DNA from 2 places in the Streptomyces chromofuscus genome. Region 1 is predicted to be linked to the other one. Evidence: riboswitches for the same ligand, from Rfam matches in the RefSeq annotation. Region 1 holds a riboswitch; the other holds the start of a gene.
What was found. Region 1 has a riboswitch for glycine ahead of gcvP (aminomethyl-transferring glycine dehydrogenase). Riboswitches for the same ligand answer to the same signal wherever they lie in the genome.

Region 1 (8,874 bases):
GTGCGTGCGCCGGCTGCGCGGGGCCGGGCTGTCGGGGCGGACGATCGTCCTGAAGGTACGGCGGTACGACTTCTCGACGCTGACCCGTTCCGAGACGCTGCGCGGGCCGACGGACGATCCGGCGGTGGTGCGGGAGGCTGCGGCACGGCTGCTGGAGTCCGTGGACACGACAGGGGGTGTGCGGCTGCTCGGGGTGGGGGTGACCGGGCTGGCCGACTACACGCAGGAAGATCTCTTCGCTCAGGCGGCGGGGGAGCGGGCCGAGGGAGGCGAGGACGACATCGCTGAGGAGGCGGAGACGGAGGAGGCCGAGCCCGTCGAGCGGCGGTGGGCTGCCGGGCACGACGTGCGGCACGCCGAGTACGGGCACGGGTGGGTGCAGGGCAGCGGGCTGGGCAGGGTGACCGTGCGGTTCGAGACGCCCGACTCGGAGCCCGGGCGGGTACGGACCTTCCGGATCGACGATCCCGCGCTGGAGCCGGCGGAGCCGCTGCCGCTGGTTGCGCGAAGACCCGAGCCGCAGGGCTGAGCCGTGCAGGTCACGTCTCCTCCGAGCCGGCCAGCTTGCCGAACTCGCGGTCCGGGAGCGCCGGAGGAGCGGCCACGTCGAGGCCGTAGTGGTGGTAGAGCTGGAGTTCCTGCTCGGGGGAGAGATGCCGGCCCACGCCGAAGTCGGGGGCGTCCTTGATCAGGGCGCGGTCGAAGGGGACGTGCAGACTGCCGTCGATCAGCTCGCTGGGCTCCAGTGGCACGAAGGCGTCCCTGCTGAACAGGCCCGTCCGTATGGCGGCCCACTCCGGGACACCCGTCGCGTCGTCGAGGTAGACCTCGTCGATGGTGCCGATCTTGGTGCCGTGGCGGTCGAATGCCTTGCGGCCGATCAGGTTGCGCGGATCGATGTCGGTCTGCACGGGCCCTCCACTGGCTAGCACCTCATCCGTAAGCACTACGAAAGAGCACAATGCGGAAGGCGGCCACTCGAAGGTCCGGGCGTTGACCTCGCTGGTAGTCTGACAAACGGCTGCTGACCCCGTGCGGGAGAGTCCTCCGGACATCACCGGAGGCGCCGAAGGAGCAAATCCTCCCCGGAATCTCTCAGGCCCACGTACCGCACGGACGAGGTCACTCTGGAAAGCAGAGCGGGTGTCACGGCTCCCGCTCTCACCGACGGTGCAAGCCGGACGTCCCTCGGGCGGCCGGTGAAGCTCTCAGGTTGAGATGACAGAGGGGGAGGCCGTCGGGGCACCCGTGCCGTGGTGTCCCTCGAAGGTCGCGTCAGACCAGGAGGCCTCCGCAATGACCGCCCATCGCATTCCGCTCTCCGAACTCGAAGCGGGCATCCCCTTCGAGCAGCGCCACATCGGGCCCGACCAGGAGGCGCGGGCCAAGATGCTCGCGCAGGTCGGCTACGGCTCGCTCGACGAGCTCACCGCCGCCGCGGTACCGGATGTGATCAAGAACGCCGACGCCCTGGACCTGCCGGGCGCCCGCACCGAGGCCGAGGTGCTGCGCGAGCTGCGCTCCCTCGCCGACCGCAACCAGGTCCTGGGGTCCATGATCGGCCTCGGCTACTACGGGACGATCACCCCGCCCGTCGTCCTGCGCAACGTCATGGAGAACCCGGCCTGGTACACGGCGTACACCCCGTACCAGCCGGAGATCTCGCAGGGCCGCCTGGAGGCGCTGCTGAACTTCCAGACCGTGGTCGCCGACCTCACGGGCCTGCCGACCTCCGGCGCCTCCCTGCTGGACGAGGGCACGGCCGCGGCCGAGGCGATGGCGCTGTCCCGGCGCATGGGCAAGAACAAGAAGGGCCTGTTCCTGGTCGACGCGGACGCGCTGCCGCAGACCATCGCCGTGATCGAGACCCGCGCCGAGCCGACCGGCGTCGAGGTCGTCGTCGCCGACCTCAGCGAGGGCATCCCGGCCGACGTCGCCGAGCGTGAGATCAACGGCGTGCTGATTCAGTACCCGGGCGCCTCCGGCACCGTGCGCGACATCAAGCCGGTCATCGACCAGGCGCACGAGCTGGGCGCGCTCGTCACCGTCGCCGCCGACCTGCTGGCGCTGACGCTGCTGAAGTCGCCGGGTGAGCTGGGCGCCGACATCGCGGTCGGCACGACGCAGCGGTTCGGTGTGCCGATGGGCTTCGGCGGGCCGCACGCCGGTTACATGGCGGTCCAGGAGAAGTTCGCGCGCAGCCTGCCCGGGCGGCTCGTGGGCGTGTCCGTCGACGCCGACGGGAACAAGGCCTACCGGCTCGCACTGCAGACGCGTGAGCAGCACATCCGGCGCGAGAAGGCGACCAGCAACATCTGCACCGCGCAGGTGCTGCTGGCGGTGATGGCCGGGATGTACGCGGTGTACCACGGGCCCGAGGGCCTGAAGGGCATCGCGCGGCGCACGCACCGGTACGCCGCGATCCTCGCCGCGGGCCTCCGGGTCGGCGGCGTCGAGATCGTCGACGGCGCCTACTTCGACACCGTCACCACGCGAGTGCCGGGGCGTGCGGCCGAGGTCGTCGCCGCCGCGCGCGAGAACGGTGTCAACCTGCGGCTCGTGGACGCCGACCACGTCTCCATGGCCTGCGACGAAACCACCACGCGGGCCGAACTGGCCGCCGTGTGGGCCGCGTTCGGCGTCGCGGGGGACATCGAGGCGCTGGACGGCGTCGCGGAGGACGCGCTGCCGGGCGGGCTGCTGCGCACCGACGACTACCTGACCCACCCGGTCTTCCACCAGCACCGCTCCGAGACCGCGATGCTGCGCTACCTGCGCCGGCTAGCCGACCGCGACTACGCGCTCGACCGCGGCATGATCCCGCTGGGCTCCTGCACCATGAAGCTCAACGCGACCACGGAGATGGAGCCGGTCACCTGGCCGGAGTTCGGGCAGATGCATCCGTTCGCGCCCGCCGAGCAGGCCCAGGGATACCTGACGCTCATTCGTGAGCTGGAGGACCGTCTCGCCGAGGTCACCGGGTACGACAAGGTGTCGTTGCAGCCCAACGCGGGCTCGCAGGGCGAGCTGGCCGGACTGCTCGCCGTGCGCGGGTACCACCGGGCCAACGGCGACGAGCAGCGGACCGTGTGTCTGATCCCGTCGTCGGCGCACGGCACGAACGCCGCGAGCGCCGTCATGGCCGGGATGAAGGTCCTCGTCGTGAAGACCGCCGAGGACGGCGAGATCGACGTCGAGGACCTGCGGGCGAAGATCGAGCAGTACCGCGACGAGCTGTCGGTGCTGATGATCACCTACCCGTCCACGCACGGTGTGTTCGAGGAGCACGTCGCCGACATCTGCGCCCAGGTGCACGACGCCGGCGGGCAGGTGTACGTCGACGGGGCCAACCTCAACGCGCTGGTGGGGCTGGCGAAGCCGGGTCACTTCGGGGGCGACGTCTCCCACCTCAACCTGCACAAGACGTTCTGCATCCCGCACGGCGGCGGTGGGCCGGGCGTCGGCCCGGTGGCCGTACGGTCGCACCTGGCGCCGTACCTGCCGAACCACCCCCTGCAGCCCGAGGCCGGGCCGGAGACCGGGGTGGGGCCGATCTCGGCCGCGCCGTGGGGGTCGGCGGGCATTCTGCCGATCTCCTGGGCCTACGTGCGGCTCATGGGCGGCGAAGGGCTGAAGCGGGCCACGCAGGTGGCCGTGCTGAGCGCCAACTACATCGCCAAGCGGCTGGAGCCGCACTACCCGGTGCTGTACACCGGTCCGGGCGGGCTGGTCGCGCACGAGTGCATCATCGATCTGCGGCCGTTGACCAAGGCGACGGGCGTGAGCGTCGACGACGTGGCCAAGCGGCTGATCGACTACGGGTTCCACGCGCCGACGATGTCGTTCCCGGTGGCCGGGACGCTGATGATCGAGCCGACCGAGTCCGAGGACCTGACCGAACTCGACCGGTTCTGCGACGCGATGATCGCGATTCGGGCGGAGATCGAGAAGGTCGGGGCGGGCGAGTGGCCGGCCGACGACAACCCGCTGCGGAACGCTCCGCACACCGCCGCCGCGCTGGGTGGCGCGTGGGAGCACGCGTACTCGCGTGACGAGGCCGTCTTCCCGGGCGGGGTGTCGGTGGCCGACAAGTACTGGCCGCCGGTGCGGCGCATCGACCAGGCGTTCGGTGACCGGAACCTGGTGTGTTCCTGCCCGCCGTTGGACGCGTACGAGGACTGAGGCGGCGCGGGCCGACGACGGCCGCGGCAGGCCGGCCCCTGACGAGGGCTGAGGCCGGCCGGCGCGTCGGCGCGGGTCCAGGCACGTGAACGAGGGCTCCCGTTGAGGGAGCCCTCGTCGCGTTTCAGGCGGGGTAGGCGTGTGTCTGGGTGGCCTTGACCGCGGCCCAGACCAAGGCGCCGGGGTGCAGGTCGAGTTCCGCGGCGGCGACCGTGGTGAGGTCGGCGGTGAGGGGGAGTTCGCCGGTGAGGGCGGCGCGGATCTGGTCGCCGTGGGTCTCCAGGCCGGCGACCTCGCAGCGCCAGAGGTTGCGGGCGCTGGAGGCGGTGGGGCGGTCGCGGTAGAGGGTCACCGCGCTCGGGGGGAAGGCGACGAAGACGGCGCCCTTCAGGTCCTCGGTCGTGGTGAGCGCGGGGCCGGCTTCCAGGTGGACCGTGTGGCCCTCGGCGGTGCCCTTGTAGAGGTTGAGGCCGACCAGCTGGGCCACGTAGTCGGTGCGGGGGCGGCGAGCGATCTCGGAGGGGGTGCCCTCCTGGACGACGCTGCCGTGTTCGACGACGATCAGGCGGTCGGCCAGGACCATGGCGTCCAGCGGGTCGTGGGTGACGAGTACGGCCACCGCCTCGAAGTCGGCGAGGTGGCGTCGGAGTTGGGCGCGCACCTCCAGACGGGTGCGGGCGTCGAGGGCGGCGAGCGGTTCGTCCAGGAGGAGCAGCCGGGGCCGGGTGGCCAGGGCGCGGGCGAGGGCGACGCGTTGAGCCTGGCCGCCGGAGAGATGCCGGGGTCTCGCGGAGGCGTGGGCGGTCAGGCCCATGCGGGCCAGCCATGCGGCTGCCTCGGCGCGGGCCTGTGGCTTGGTGGCGCCGTGACAGCGGGGGCCGAAGGCGACGTTGTCCAGGGCCGTGAGGTGGGGGAAGAGGAGGTAGTCCTGGAAGACGACGCCGATCGGGCGGGACTCGGGGGGTGTGTCGTGCAGGTCGGTGCCGTCCAGGTGGAGGTCGCCGGCGGTGAGGGGAGTCAGGCCGGCCAGGGCGCGCAGGGCGGTGGTCTTGCCCGCGCCGTTGGGACCCAGGAGGGCCACCACTTCGCCGGGCGTGGCGGTGAGCGTGATGTCCAGCCGGAAGGGGGGGTGGTCGACGACCAGGTGGGCGTGCAGGCCCTCCGTGCGGGGGCGGGTGGGTGTCGTGTCGTCGACGTCGGTCATGGCGTGGGTGTCCTGGCGGTGGGTGTGCGGGGTGGGTGTTCCCAGGCCAAGTGTGCGGCGGGACCGCCCGCGGCCATGGCGGCTGCGGCGGCGGAGGGGGCGTTCATGAGGGCGTGATCCAGCGGTCCTTGAGGGCTGCGAGTACGGCGATGGAGACCGTGAGGAGGACCAGGCTGAGGGCGATCGCCGCCGCCGGGTCGTTCTGGAGGGCCAGGTAGACCGCAAGGGGCATGGTCTGGGTGCGGCCGGGGAAGTTGCCGGCGAAGGTGATCGTCGCGCCGAACTCGCCGAGGGCGCGGGCCCAGGCCAGGACCGAGCCCGCCGCGATGCCGGGGGCGATCAGGGGCAGGGTGACGCGGCGGAACGCCGTGAAGCGGGAGGCGCCCAGGGTCGTGGCCGCCTCCTCGTAGCGGGGGTCGGCGGCGCGCAGGGTGCCCTCGACGCTGATGACGAGGAACGGCATCGCCACGAACGTCTCCGCGATCACCACGCCCGCCGTCGTGAACGGCAGGGTGATCCCGAACCACGCGTCGAGCCACTGCCCGACCACGCCGTTGCGGCCGAGCGCGAGGAGGAGGGCCACGCCGCCGACCACCGGCGGCAGGACCAGCGGCAGGGTCACCAGGGCCCGGACCAGGCCGCGGCCGGGGAAGTCCGTGCGGGCCAACAGCCAGGCCAGCGGGACGCCGATGACCAGGCTCAGCGCGGTCGCCATCGTGGCGCAGACCAGGGAGAGCCGCAGGGCCTGCCAGACGCCGGGGCTGGTGAGCTGTCCGGGCAGGGTGCTCCACGGTGTGCGGATGAGGAGGGCGACGAGCGGGAGCAGCAGGAACGCCAGGCCCAGCAGGGCGGGCAGGAGCAGGGCGAGCGGTACCGTCCGCGGACGCGGTCCCGTGCGGGTGCGACCGCCCTCCAGGGTGGCGGCGGACTTCCTCATGGCTCGAGGAACCCGGCCTCGGTCAGCACCTTCTGGCCGTCGGCCGACTTCACCAGGTCGATGAAGGCCTGCGCCGCCTCGGCGTTGGGCGCGTCCTCGAGCAGGGCGATCGGGTAGTCGTTGACGGCGTCGGCCGACTCGGGGAAGTCCACGCCCTCCACCTTGTCACCGGCCGCCCGCACGTCGGTCTTGTAGACGACGGCGGCGTCGGCCTCCTTCAGCTCGACCTTCGTCAGGGCGCTCTTGACGTCCTGCTCGTAGGAGACCGGCGTGAGCTTGAGCTTGCCGGCGTCCAGTGCCTTCCTGGCGGCGGCGCCGCACGGCACGGACTCGTCGCACAGGACGACCTTCAGACCGGACTGGGTGAGGTCCTTGAGGGAGGAGATGTTGTCGGGGTTGCCCGGCAGGGTGGCGATCTCCAGCTGGTTGCGGACGAAGGTGGCGGGGGTGCCGGACGTGCCGCCGGCGTCGGTGACGACCTTCATCGTCTTGGGGCTGGCCGACGCGAAGACGTCCGCCGGGGCGCCGCCCGTGATGCTCGCGGCCAGCGAGTCGCTGCCACCGAAGCTGAAGGTGACCTTCGTCCCCGGGTGCCGCTGCTCGAACCGCTCGCCCAGCTTCGTGAAGCCCTCCTCGAGGGAGGCGGCGGCGAAGACGGTGACCGTGCCGGAGGGGTTCGCGGGGGCCGCGGCGGAGGAACCCGACTTCGCGGTGGCGTTCGTGTCGGACGAGGAGGCGCAGGCGCTCAGGGCGAGCAGCAGGGCGGCTCCCGCGCCGCCCGCCCGAAGGGTGCGGCGGCTCCGGCGGGTGGACAGGGTCTGCACGGGGCGACTCCTCGGCTGCTCGCTGTCGGGGATGAGCGCGAGCGGCTTCCCGGGAAAGCGATCGGCGCAACGCCGCGGGAACGTCGCGGGACAGCGGCCCCTCGCGGGAAGCGGCCGTTCGGGCTCATCCGATACGCCGATGATACTGGCGCAGATGCAAGTCGAAAGTCCTCGGTCGTATCGCATGAGCGGGGAAAGCCGGGGATGGATGATCGCATGTGCGAGGTGGCAGGGTACTCAGGCGCGGTCGATGTGCACGTTCGTCGACTTCACGCGGGCCGTGGCTTCCATGCCGACCTCCAGGCCCAGCTCCTCGACGGCCTCGCGGGTGAGGAGCGAGACCAGGCGGTGCGGGCCGGCCTGGATCTCGACCTGGGCGGCGACGTCGCCGAGCTTGATCGCGGTCACGATGCCGGGGAAGGCGTTGCGGGCCGAGGTGTACGGGGGCTCCTCCTCGCCGCTTCCCGTCCGGGCGAGTTCGACCGAGAACGCGGCCAGGTCGCGGCCGTCGATGAGCCGACGTCCGCTGTCGTCGCGGTGGGTGGCGACCCGGCCCGCGTCCGCCCAGCGGCGTGCGGTGTCGGGGCTCACGCCGAGGAGCCGTGCGGCCTGGCCGATCGTGTAGGAGTGCATGCCGGTCACGATAGGGCGGCGAGCGGAGACGGGGGTCCAGGGGTTGGCCGCCGGTCGTCCCGGTGGACCTCACCCGGTCTGCACCCGTGGGTGGCCCTCACCCCGTATGCACCCGCGGTCGCCGGGTCACGTCCGGTTCCGCCTCGCGCAGGACCTCTCGGGTGACCGGGGCCACCTCGCCCTGACCGAAGAGGAAGAAGCGCAGGAAGTTGGCGAACGGGTTGCCCTCGGTCCATTCGAAGTAGATGTGCGGGGTGCGGCCCGTGGTGTCGCGGACGTGCAGGAGCAGGGCGGCGAGGGCGTTGGGGACGGAGGAGGACTCGAGGGTCAGGACCCGGTACCGGTCGTGCATGACCGTGCCGTGGACCGTGAGGCCGGCCTCGAACTCGGACGGGTCGGTCACCGTGACCTCCACGAAGACGAAGTCCTCCTGGGCGGCGACGTCGGTGTCCCGGCGGATCTGCTCGACCTTGGCGCGGTAGTCGGCGATGTCGCGGTTCTCGGGCTCGTTCGCGATGAAACGGATCTTGCGGCTGGCGATGTCCCGGACGAACCGTTCCGCCATGGGGTCCAGCGTCACGCTGGTGACCCGCAGCTCGAAGGCCCGGGCCAGCCGGGACGCCAGGGAAAGGATCATGATGCCCGCGATGAAGCAGGCGCCGATCTTCACACCGTCCGGGCGCTCGATGACGTTCACGACCGTGGTGTAGACGAACACCGTCGAGATCACCCCGAAGGCGATGGTCCAGTGCCGTTCTGCGGCTCTGCGCGCGGCGATGGTCACCGCGATCGCGGCGGAGCTGATCAGCACCAGCACGCCGGTGGCGTACGCGCCGCCCTGCGCGTCGACGTCGGCGTTGAAGATCCAGGTGACCAGGAAGGCGACCAGGGTGAACACGATGACCATGGGGCGGACCGCCCGCGCCCAGTGCGGGGCCATGCCGTAGCGGGGGAGGTAGCGGGGCATCAGGTTGAGCAGTCCCGCCATCGCCGAGGCGCCGGCGAACCACAGGATGGCGATGGTCGAGACGTCGTACACCGTGCCGAAGGCGTTGCCGAGGTACTCGTGCGCCAGAAACGCCAGCGCACGGCCG
Region 2 (8,874 bases), 4.4 Mb from region 1:
CGGCCCAGGTGGTCCAGGCCCAGCCAGTTGTCCCCTCGCGGCCCTACGAACTGGCCGGCGTTGACGAGGACTTCACCGCGCCAGGTCTGGGCAGTCGGGGCGTAGGGGGCGACCCACGGGCCGACGACGGCGAGGACGACGAAGACGGCGACGATGGCGGCACCGATGATCGCCATCTTGCTCGACTTGAGCCGGCGGAAGGCTTCCCGCCACAGGCTCGCGCCGGTCGTCGACTCGTTGTGTGCGGTGAGCTCCGCGAGGCGCTGGATCTTCTCGGTCTTTGTGGTGCTCACTTCAGTGCACCCGCACTCTCGGGTCGATGAGGCTGTACGCCACGTCCACGAGCAGGTTGATCAGGACGTACGTGATCGCGATGAACATGATGAAACCGACCAGCACCGGGTAATCGCGCCCGTCGATCGCGGTCCGGATGAAGGAGCCGATACCGCCGAAGGAGAACACGGACTCGGTGAGGACGGCCCCTGAGAGCAGCGAGCCGGTCAGCAGGCCGACCGCGGTGACCACGGGCAGCATGGCGTTGCGCAGTACGTGCCGTTCGCGGACGACCCGTCGGCGCAGGCCCTTGGACTCGGCGGTTCGGACGTAGTCCTCGCCCAGCACCTCCAGGACGCTGGCCCGGGTCATGCGGACGATGACCGCGAGAGGGATGGAGGCCAGCGTGATGGCCGGCAGCACCAGGTGGCTGATCGCGTCCCAGGAGGCGTCGAACTCACCGGTGAGCAGGCCGTCCAGGACGGCGAATCCGGTCACGTCGGTGGCGTTGATGCCGGTGGACTGGCGGCCGTAGCTGGGGAAGAGGCCCAGGTTGACGGCGAAGATGCCCTTGAGGATGAGGGCGAGGAAGAAGACGGGGACGCAGATCCCGACGAGTGAGCCGGAGACGGCGGTGACGTCCAGCCAGCCGCCCCGCTTGCGGGCGGCGAAGTAACCCAGCGGAACACCGACCACGATGGCGATGATCATCGCGGCGACGGAGAGTTCGACGGTGGCGGGGAAGCGCAGCGTGAACTCGTCCCAGACCGGCTGTCCGGTCTGCACGGAGGTACCCAGGTCGAGTTCGGCGATTCGCTTCAGGAAGCGCCAGTACTGGATGTACAGGGGCTGGTCGAGCCCCAACGCGCGATTGATGCGCGCCACTTCGGCCTCGGTGGCCCTCTCCCCCAGGATCGCTGAGGCGGGTCCGCCGGGCAGCCGGTTGAGCCAGAGGAACAGCAGAACCGACAGGCCGAGCAGGGTGGGTATGAGCTGGAGCAGTCTTCGTACGACGAGACGCAGCACCCCGCATGCCCCTTTCTTACGTATGTGCCGTCACGAACAGGTCCGCCCGGCCGCCGAGGTCAGCAGCCGGACGGACCCGTTCACCGTGCCTGATGCTTACTTGAAGGAGATTTCCGCGAAGTTCTCCTGAGTGAGCGGGGAGACCTTCGGCGGGTTGACGTTCTTGGCGAAGGCGATGGCGGGCGGCGAGGACGAGATCGGCACGCCCGGCAGGTACGCCATGATGGCCTCGTTGGCCTTCTTGTACGCGGCGGTGCGCTCGGCCTCGTCGGCGACCTTCGAGCCGGCGTTCACCGCGTCGAAGAGCGCCTTGTTCCGGAAGCCCCACTGCTTGTCGTACTCGGCGAACCAGGTGCCGATGAAGTTGTAGCCGTCGTTGAAGTCACCGGTCCAGCCCAGCATGTGCAGGGCGCAGGAGCCGGCCTCGGTGGCGTCCAGGTAGTCCGGGGCCCACTTCATGGGCTTCGGCGTGACCGTGATGCCGGCCTTCTCCAGGTCGGCCTTCATCAGCTCGAACAGGTCCTGCGGAGCAGGCATGTACGGGCGGGTGACCTCGGTCGGGTAGCAGAACTCGATCTTGAGGCCGCTCTCGCCCGCGGCCTTCAGCAGGCTCTTGGCCTTGGCCGTGTCGTACGCGTAGGTCTTGACGCCCTCGGAGTAGCCCTCGACGGTGTCCGGCATGAACTGCGTGGCCACCTTGCCGCCCTCGGGCAGCTGGGTCTTGACCAGGTTCTCCCGGTCCAGGGCGTGCGCGATCGCCTGGCGCACTTCCTTCTTCTTCAGCGCCGGGTTCTTCTCCTGGGTCATGCCCAGGTAGAAGAGGTTGAAGACGCCACGGGTCGGGACCTGGAAGCCTTCGCCCTCGAGGGTCTTGACGTCGGCGGGCGCCACCAGGTCGTACCCGTCGATGTCGCCGGCCTGCAGCGCCTGCCGGCGGCCGTCCTCGGTGTCGATGGTGCGAATGACCAGGTTCTTGACCTTGGCCTTCTCACCCCAGTAGTCGTCGAAGCGCTGAAGGGTGACTTCCTTGTTGCCCTTGTTCCACTTCGTGATCTTGTACGGGCCGGTACCGGCGACCGTGCCGGCCTCCTGGCTGTACTTGGGGTAGGTGATCGCGTCGCCCTTGGCGGTCGCCTCCTGGGCCTCGTACGCCTTGAGGGCCTTCGGCGAGTGGATGGCCAGGGCCTGCAGGGAGAAGCCGCCGGGGAGGTTGGCGGAAGGCTTCTTGACCTCGATGACGGCGGTGTTCTCGTCCTTCGCGGTGCAGGACTTGTAGTTCGCCTCCGGCGTCTCCTTGTCCTCGTTCTTCGCGAAGCCGCCCATGATGGTCTGCCAGTAGTACGAGACCGCGCTGGACTGGTAGGTGCCCTTCCAGTTGAACCAGTGGTCGTAGTTGGCGCACACGGCCGCGGCGTTGAACGCTTCACCGTCGTGGAACTTCACGCCCTTGCGGAGGTTGAAGGTCCACACGGTGCCCGCGTCGTTGCTCTCCCAGGTCTCGGCGAGGCCGCCGACGAGCTTGCTGCCGCCCGACTCGTGCTCGAGCAGCGCCTCGAAGGCCTGGCGGGTGACCCGGAAGGTCTCGCCGTCGCTCGCGAGCGCAGGGTCCAGCGAGCTCGGGTCGCCGGGGGCGCCGAACACGAAGGTGTCCTTCTCCCCCTTCGAGTCTTCCTTGTCTCGCTCACTGGCACAGCCGGTGGCGATCAGACCGACCGCCAACGCGGCCGTGATCGCCCTGGCGGCGCGGGATCTGAGTATGCGCATAGGTCGGCCACTCCGGGTTCCGCTGAGGGGAATGCAATGTTGACCGCCTGAACACTACAGACGGGACCGGCGCCCGAGAACAGTCCGCATAGCGGTGATACCTACCTGAGATCTGAACACTCGATAAATGGGAAGCTACCGGTACATCAAGGGTAGGCGCGATGAACTTGCCGCACACAGCCGGGAGTTGCACATAGGGCCTGTTAGGGTCCCTTACCCGTGGCCGACGGGTCGAATCGACGGCCCGTGGAGGGGGACGGAGACTGTCGACCCGAACGTCCGGGCACACTGACGGCGCGCGGCCGGCCCTTTCGCTCCCCCCCCCCGCCTCTACGTGGCCACATCGACCGATCAAGTTCGGTCAGATCCCGTATCCCACCGCAATCCCGACATCCATCCGCTGGTCACGTCTCACTCGACGCACTGCACGGATCAACTGTTGGGCGCCGAAAAACCCTGGCGCTCCCGGAGACACGGGAACCAGCATGCAAGAAGAGTGGAAGCGCAATGCGGGCGCGACATGGGCTGCTGCGGCCCTCCTGACCGGCATGATGGTCGCGGTCCAGGGACAGCCCCCGCGGGGACGACCGGCAAGTACAACTCCGCCAAGGTCGGGGAAGCCAAGGGCAAGCACTACGGCTGCACGACTCCCAAGGCCGCGTACCAGCGGTTCAACATCCGCACAGAGCGCGACAACTCCAGGTACCGACCCGTGGCCCACTCAAGGACATGGAATTCTGCATCTGCCGACGCCGCGGTTGATGATGGAGCGGTCCAGAAGAGGCCAGTGCTCAGTTGGACGGTGGATACCCGTACCCGCGGGCGGCCTGGGACGGGCCCGCGTGGGCCTCTCGGTCGTAGAAGGGGCGGGCGTTGGCGCGCAGCCACATCGCGACCGGGTCGTACTCGTCGGACATCGCGACCGTCGACACCGGCAGTCCGTCCGGGACCGCGCCGATCGACTGCTGCATCATCGCTCGCACCGAGTCCACGGCGGGCGGGGAGGTGTCGTACACGTCGAGGCCGATGGCGAGGTACGGCGCGCCGAGCGCGGGCTGGACCCAGGCGCGGCGCAGCGAGCGGACGGCCGGGGTGCGGTGGGCGTTCTGCGACAGCAGGGCGTAGAACTGCGGGATCTGGATGGCGGGTTCCGACAGCCGCAGGGGGCCGGCGGGCTGGCGGTCGAGGCCGGTGGCGATGCGGCGCAGATCCAGCCAGGGGATGCCGACGCCGCCGCCGGGGGCGTGCGGGTTCAGCCAGATCCCGTAGTGGTCGGGGTAGAGGGTGCGGGCCACGTCCAGGCCGTCGACCACCTCGTACGAGCGGTTCCAGCCGCTGGCCGACAGCTCCTGGGCCGAGGTGACGCAGGGGGCGTAGCCGTAGCCGTCGACCTCCATGTTCCCGTACTGGGCGTCGGGGCTGCCGGCCTGACCGTGCCACAGCAGCATCCAGACCTGGCCGGAGTGGGGGGTCGCGAGGGCGCGCAGGAGTGCCTCGTAGGCGTCGTGGCGCCCCGGCGTCACCTGGCGCAGCATGTGCTCGACCTGGCCGGCCGCGGCCGTGCCCGTGCCGCTCGCGCTCACTGTTTACCGCCCCTTCGTGCAACGCCCTTTTCGAGCCGTGACCCTAGCTTAAGGGCGCCCACCGACTCGGGGACTGTCTCGTTTCGGCGAGCGCGGGTCGTCCGTTGCTGGTCGCGCGGCTCCCCGCGCCCCCGGGTCCGCCGTCCGCGGAGGTGTTTCACCGGCTCCGCTGGTAGAAGGGGCGCACCCGCTCCCGCATCCAGGTGACCACCGGGTCCTGGGCCACGTCCATCAGGACCAGGTTGACCGGCCATCGCACGGGAGTGCTGCCCAGGGCGCGGCCCAGGGCGTCCAGGGGTGCGGCGCGCAGGTCCCCTTCCCACTGGGAGAGTTCGACGCCCACGAACATCACCGGGTCGGCCGTCTCGATCGCCGCCAGGCAGCGGCGGGCCGTGGTCACGACGCCGATCGACTCGAACTCCGCGGACGCCGCCGTGAGGAAGTCCACCGGGTCGTCCTGCCAGTCGGGCTGGAAGAGGCGGACCCGGCCACCGCTCGCGGGGCCGTCGAGGGGGGTGCGGCCGGCGCGGCCGAGTTCGGCGACCGCGGCCGGGGGGAGCGGGATGCCGACGACGCCGCCGGGGTTCACCGCGATGCCCGCCTGCGGGGGCAGGCCGCGGGCGAACTCGACAGCGGGGGCGATGGTGTACGACATGTGGGCGCCGACGACCTGGCGGAACTGTTCCTCGGAGCTGAAGACCGGGACGTAGGCCTGGCCGTCGATCTCCATGCTCGGCAGGTCGAGGGGGCCGCTGTGGGGGCCGCCGCCGTTGGGCAGCGGCACCCACACGAAGCTGCGGCCGAGCACCTCGACGATCCGGCCGCCGGCCGACGGGACACCGAGGGAGGCCGACAGCACCTCCTCCAGCTCGTTGCCGGGCCATCCGCCGTGCGGATGCGGGTGCGCCTGCGCCGGAATGTCCTCCGGGAAGTCCATCTGCCTACCGCCTGCTCCGTACCAGTGCCATCGGCTGAAAAGGCTAACCCGCCCGCCGCGTCGCCCCACACAACGATCCGGCACGGGGCACCGGGCGTGGCCGCAGCCGGTGGACCGTACCGGCGCCGGACCACCCCCGCCTCGGACTCGGGCCGTGAAGCCGGACCGGTGCGGGGCCGCACGCGGCGGAGTGTCGGACAGTGGGCGCCCGTGAGGCCGATACCGCCCGGCGTACCCACCGCCGCGCCGTCGAGCAGGCGTCGGACCTCTGGCCGGTCCGGCCCGGTGTGCCCCCACCGCCGCGCGCTCGGGTGGGGGTCAGCCCGTGAAGCCGATGCGACCCGGCGTGCTCCCGCCGCGCGGTCAGGTGATTGTCAGCCCGTGACACCCCATCGGCCCAGCATGCAGGCCACCACCGCGCGGTCCGGTGGGGGTCAGCCCGTGAAGCCGACGCGACCCGGCGTGCTCCCGCCGCGCGGTCAGGTGATGGCCAGCCCGTGACACCCCATCGGCCCAGCATGCAGGCCACCACCGCGCGGTCCGGTGGGGGTCAGCCCGTGAAGCCGACGCGACCCGGCGTGCTCCCGCCGCGCGGTCAGGTGATTGTCAGCCCGTGACACCCCATCGGCCCAGCATGCAGGCCACCACCGCGCGGTCCGGTGGGGGTCAGCCCGTGAAGCCGACGCGGGTCAGCGTGTCGGCCGCCGCGCGGTCGAGCAGGATCGCGGCGCCGCAGCCGCGCGGCAGGGCGCCGCGTTCGGTGCGCCGCAGCAGGCGGCCGGCGGCGCGGCGGTGGCGCAGGAACGCGTACCGCGAGACGCCGCGGCCGCGTTCGCGCTGGCCGGCCAGGGCCTGCTCGGCGGTGACGTCGAGCAGCAGCAGGTGCAGGGTGCCGCCGCGGCGGCGGGCCTCGCGGGCCAGCCAGGCGCGCACCCAGGCCTGCGTACCGCAGTCGTGGACGACGACGCCCTCGCCGGTACGCACGGCGCGGCGCAGGCCGGCGTAGTGCGCGAGGCGCACGAGGGGGCGGTACACCGCGTACGGCAGCCAGGGCGGCGTACGGCCGTCCCAGCGGTCGCGGGTGTCCTGGGAGTCGATGCGCCGGCCGCGGACCGCCCGCCGCATCAGGGTGGACTTGCCGCTGCCCGGCAGGCCGGTGATCACGACGAGGTCGCGGGGGCCGAAGAGCAGGGCGTGCGGGCTGCGGCCCGCGCGCTCGCGCAGGTCGCGGACCACGGGGGACGGCAGCGCGGCGCCCGCCTCCCGGGCCGGGGCGGTCGGCTGCTCGGGCAGTGCGAGGCCCGCGGTGGTCGCGTAGGCCGTGGTCCTGTTCACCGTGATCGTCCTCCCCTGGGGCGGTTCACGAGTTCCCGTCCCCGTCGAGTGTAAAGAGAACGTAATACGCGGCGTCTCGCGTTTCCGTCCGCTTCCCGCAACAGGCCTGCTACAGCACACTGTGCCCGCCTGTGGACGCTGTGTGTCCTCCTGTGGGCATGTGCACCCCCTGTGGCAGGTCCCCCGTGAAAGATCCCCCTGCCGCCCCGCGGTGATGCGTGCAATGATGAGCGCGCCAACTGCATACCGGCCGCTTGAATCCGCGCGGGAGAGTTCCCAGGCACGTCGTGACTGGGACGCCGAAGGAGCAAGTCCCTCCCTTGAATCTCTCAGGCCCCGTTACCGCGCGGGCGAGGCACATCTGAAAAGCGGGCTGCTGCCGCAGTGGCTCCACCCAAGGTGCAAGTCCTGGTCACCGTCCGTCAGGGGTGGTCATGGCGAACCTCTCAGGTTCCGATGACAGATGGGGAGGAACGACCTCGCCGTCATGCCTTGGGAGAACGACCGATGAGCAGCACCGCACCCCGTCGCACCGCGCTCGATGCCCTGCATCGTTCGCTGGGCGCGACCATGACCGACTTCGCCGGCTGGGACATGCCCCTGCGCTACGGCTCCGAGCGCGACGAGCACCTGGCGGTGCGCACGAAGGCCGGGCTGTTCGACCTGTCGCACATGGGTGAGATCACGGTCACCGGCCCGCAGGCGGCCCGGCTCCTCAATCACGCGCTCGTCGGCAACATCGCCTCCGTCGGCGTGGGCCGCGCCCGCTACACCATGATCTGCCGGGCGGACGGCGGCATCCTCGACGACCTGATCGTCTACCGGCTCGCCGAGACCGAGTACATGGTCGTCGCCAACGCGAGCAACGCGCAGACGGTCCTGGACGCCCTGACGGAGCGCGCGGAGGGCTTCGACGCCGCCGTGCGCGACGACCGGGACGCCTACGCGCTGATCGCCGTGCAGGGCCCCGAGTCCCCCGGCATCCTCAAGCAGCTGACCGACGCCGACCTCGACGGACTGAAGTACTACGCCGGCCTGCCCGGCACCGTCGCGGGCGTCCCGGCGCTGATCGCCCGCACCGGGTACACCGGCGAGGACGGCTTCGAGCTGTTCGTGCAGCCGGAGCACGCCGTGGCGTTGTGGGAGGCGCTGACCGAGGCGGGCGCGGGCGCCGGCCTCGTCCCGTGCGGCCTGTCCTGCCGGGACACCCTGCGCCTGGAGGCGGGCATGCCGCTGTACGGGCATGAGCTGTCCACCTCCCTCACCCCCTTCGACGCGGGGCTCGGCCGGGTGGTGAAGTTCGACAAGGAGGGCGACTTCGTCGGCCGCGAGGCCCTCGCCGAGGCCGCCGCCCGCGCGGAGGCCAGCCCGCCGCGCGTCCTCGTCGGCCTGGTCGCCGAGGGCCGCCGCGTCCCGCGCGCCGGGTACGCCGTGGTCGCCGGCGGCGAGGTGATCGGCGAGGTCACCTCCGGCGCCCCCTCCCCCACGCTGGGCAAGCCCATCGCGATGGCGTACGTCGACGCCGCGCACGCGGCGCCGGGCACGCCGGGCGTCGGCGTGGACATCCGGGGCACCCACGAGCCGTACGAGGTCGTGGCGCTGCCGTTCTACAAGCGCCAGAAGTAGACACTGGGCTCGGGCCCTCCGTGACCCGGCACACGTTTCGCCTGCTCACAGGCAGTACCAGCAGTCCCCCATTCACCAGCACTCCCGCGCGTACAGGAGAATTCAGGCCATGAGCAACCCCCAGCAGCTGCGCTACAGCAAGGAGCACGAGTGGCTGTCGGCCGCCGAGGACGGCGTCTCGACGGTCGGCATCACCGAGTTCGCCGCGAACGCCCTCGGTGACGTCGTCTACGCCCAGCTCCCCGAGGTGGGCTCCCAGGTGACCGCGGGCGAGACCTGCGGCGAGCTGGAGTCGACCAAGTCGGTCAGCGACCTCTACTCCCCGGTCAC

Region 2: it holds a riboswitch for glycine, as region 1 does, so the genes downstream of both, gcvT (glycine cleavage system aminomethyltransferase GcvT) here and gcvP (aminomethyl-transferring glycine dehydrogenase) in region 1, are expected to answer to the same signal.

The regions. Positions count from the first base shown of each region.
Region 1 is NZ_CP063374.1:1,314,491-1,323,364, reverse strand. It holds partial or broken gene IPT68_RS05955 (DNA polymerase IV) at 1-618, shown strand, start outside; gene IPT68_RS05950 (PRC-barrel domain-containing protein) at 540-911, opposite strand; glycine riboswitch at 1,026-1,121, shown strand; gene gcvP (aminomethyl-transferring glycine dehydrogenase) at 1,297-4,182, shown strand; gene IPT68_RS05940 (ABC transporter ATP-binding protein) at 4,307-5,386, opposite strand; gene IPT68_RS05935 (ABC transporter permease) at 5,490-6,323, opposite strand; gene modA (molybdate ABC transporter substrate-binding protein) at 6,320-7,147, opposite strand; gene IPT68_RS05925 (TOBE domain-containing protein) at 7,385-7,780, opposite strand; gene IPT68_RS05920 (APC family permease) at 7,878-8,874, opposite strand, start outside.
Region 2 is NZ_CP063374.1:5,733,684-5,742,557, reverse strand. It holds gene IPT68_RS25985 (ABC transporter permease) at 1-293, opposite strand, end outside; gene IPT68_RS25980 (ABC transporter permease) at 295-1,299, opposite strand; gene IPT68_RS25975 (ABC transporter substrate-binding protein) at 1,396-3,063, opposite strand; gene IPT68_RS25970 (enhanced serine sensitivity protein SseB C-terminal domain-containing protein) at 3,855-4,646, opposite strand; gene IPT68_RS25965 (enhanced serine sensitivity protein SseB) at 4,804-5,583, opposite strand; gene IPT68_RS25960 (AAA family ATPase) at 6,250-6,918, opposite strand; glycine riboswitch at 7,174-7,273, shown strand; glycine riboswitch at 7,274-7,391, shown strand; gene gcvT (glycine cleavage system aminomethyltransferase GcvT) at 7,426-8,544, shown strand; gene gcvH (glycine cleavage system protein GcvH) at 8,654-8,874, shown strand, end outside.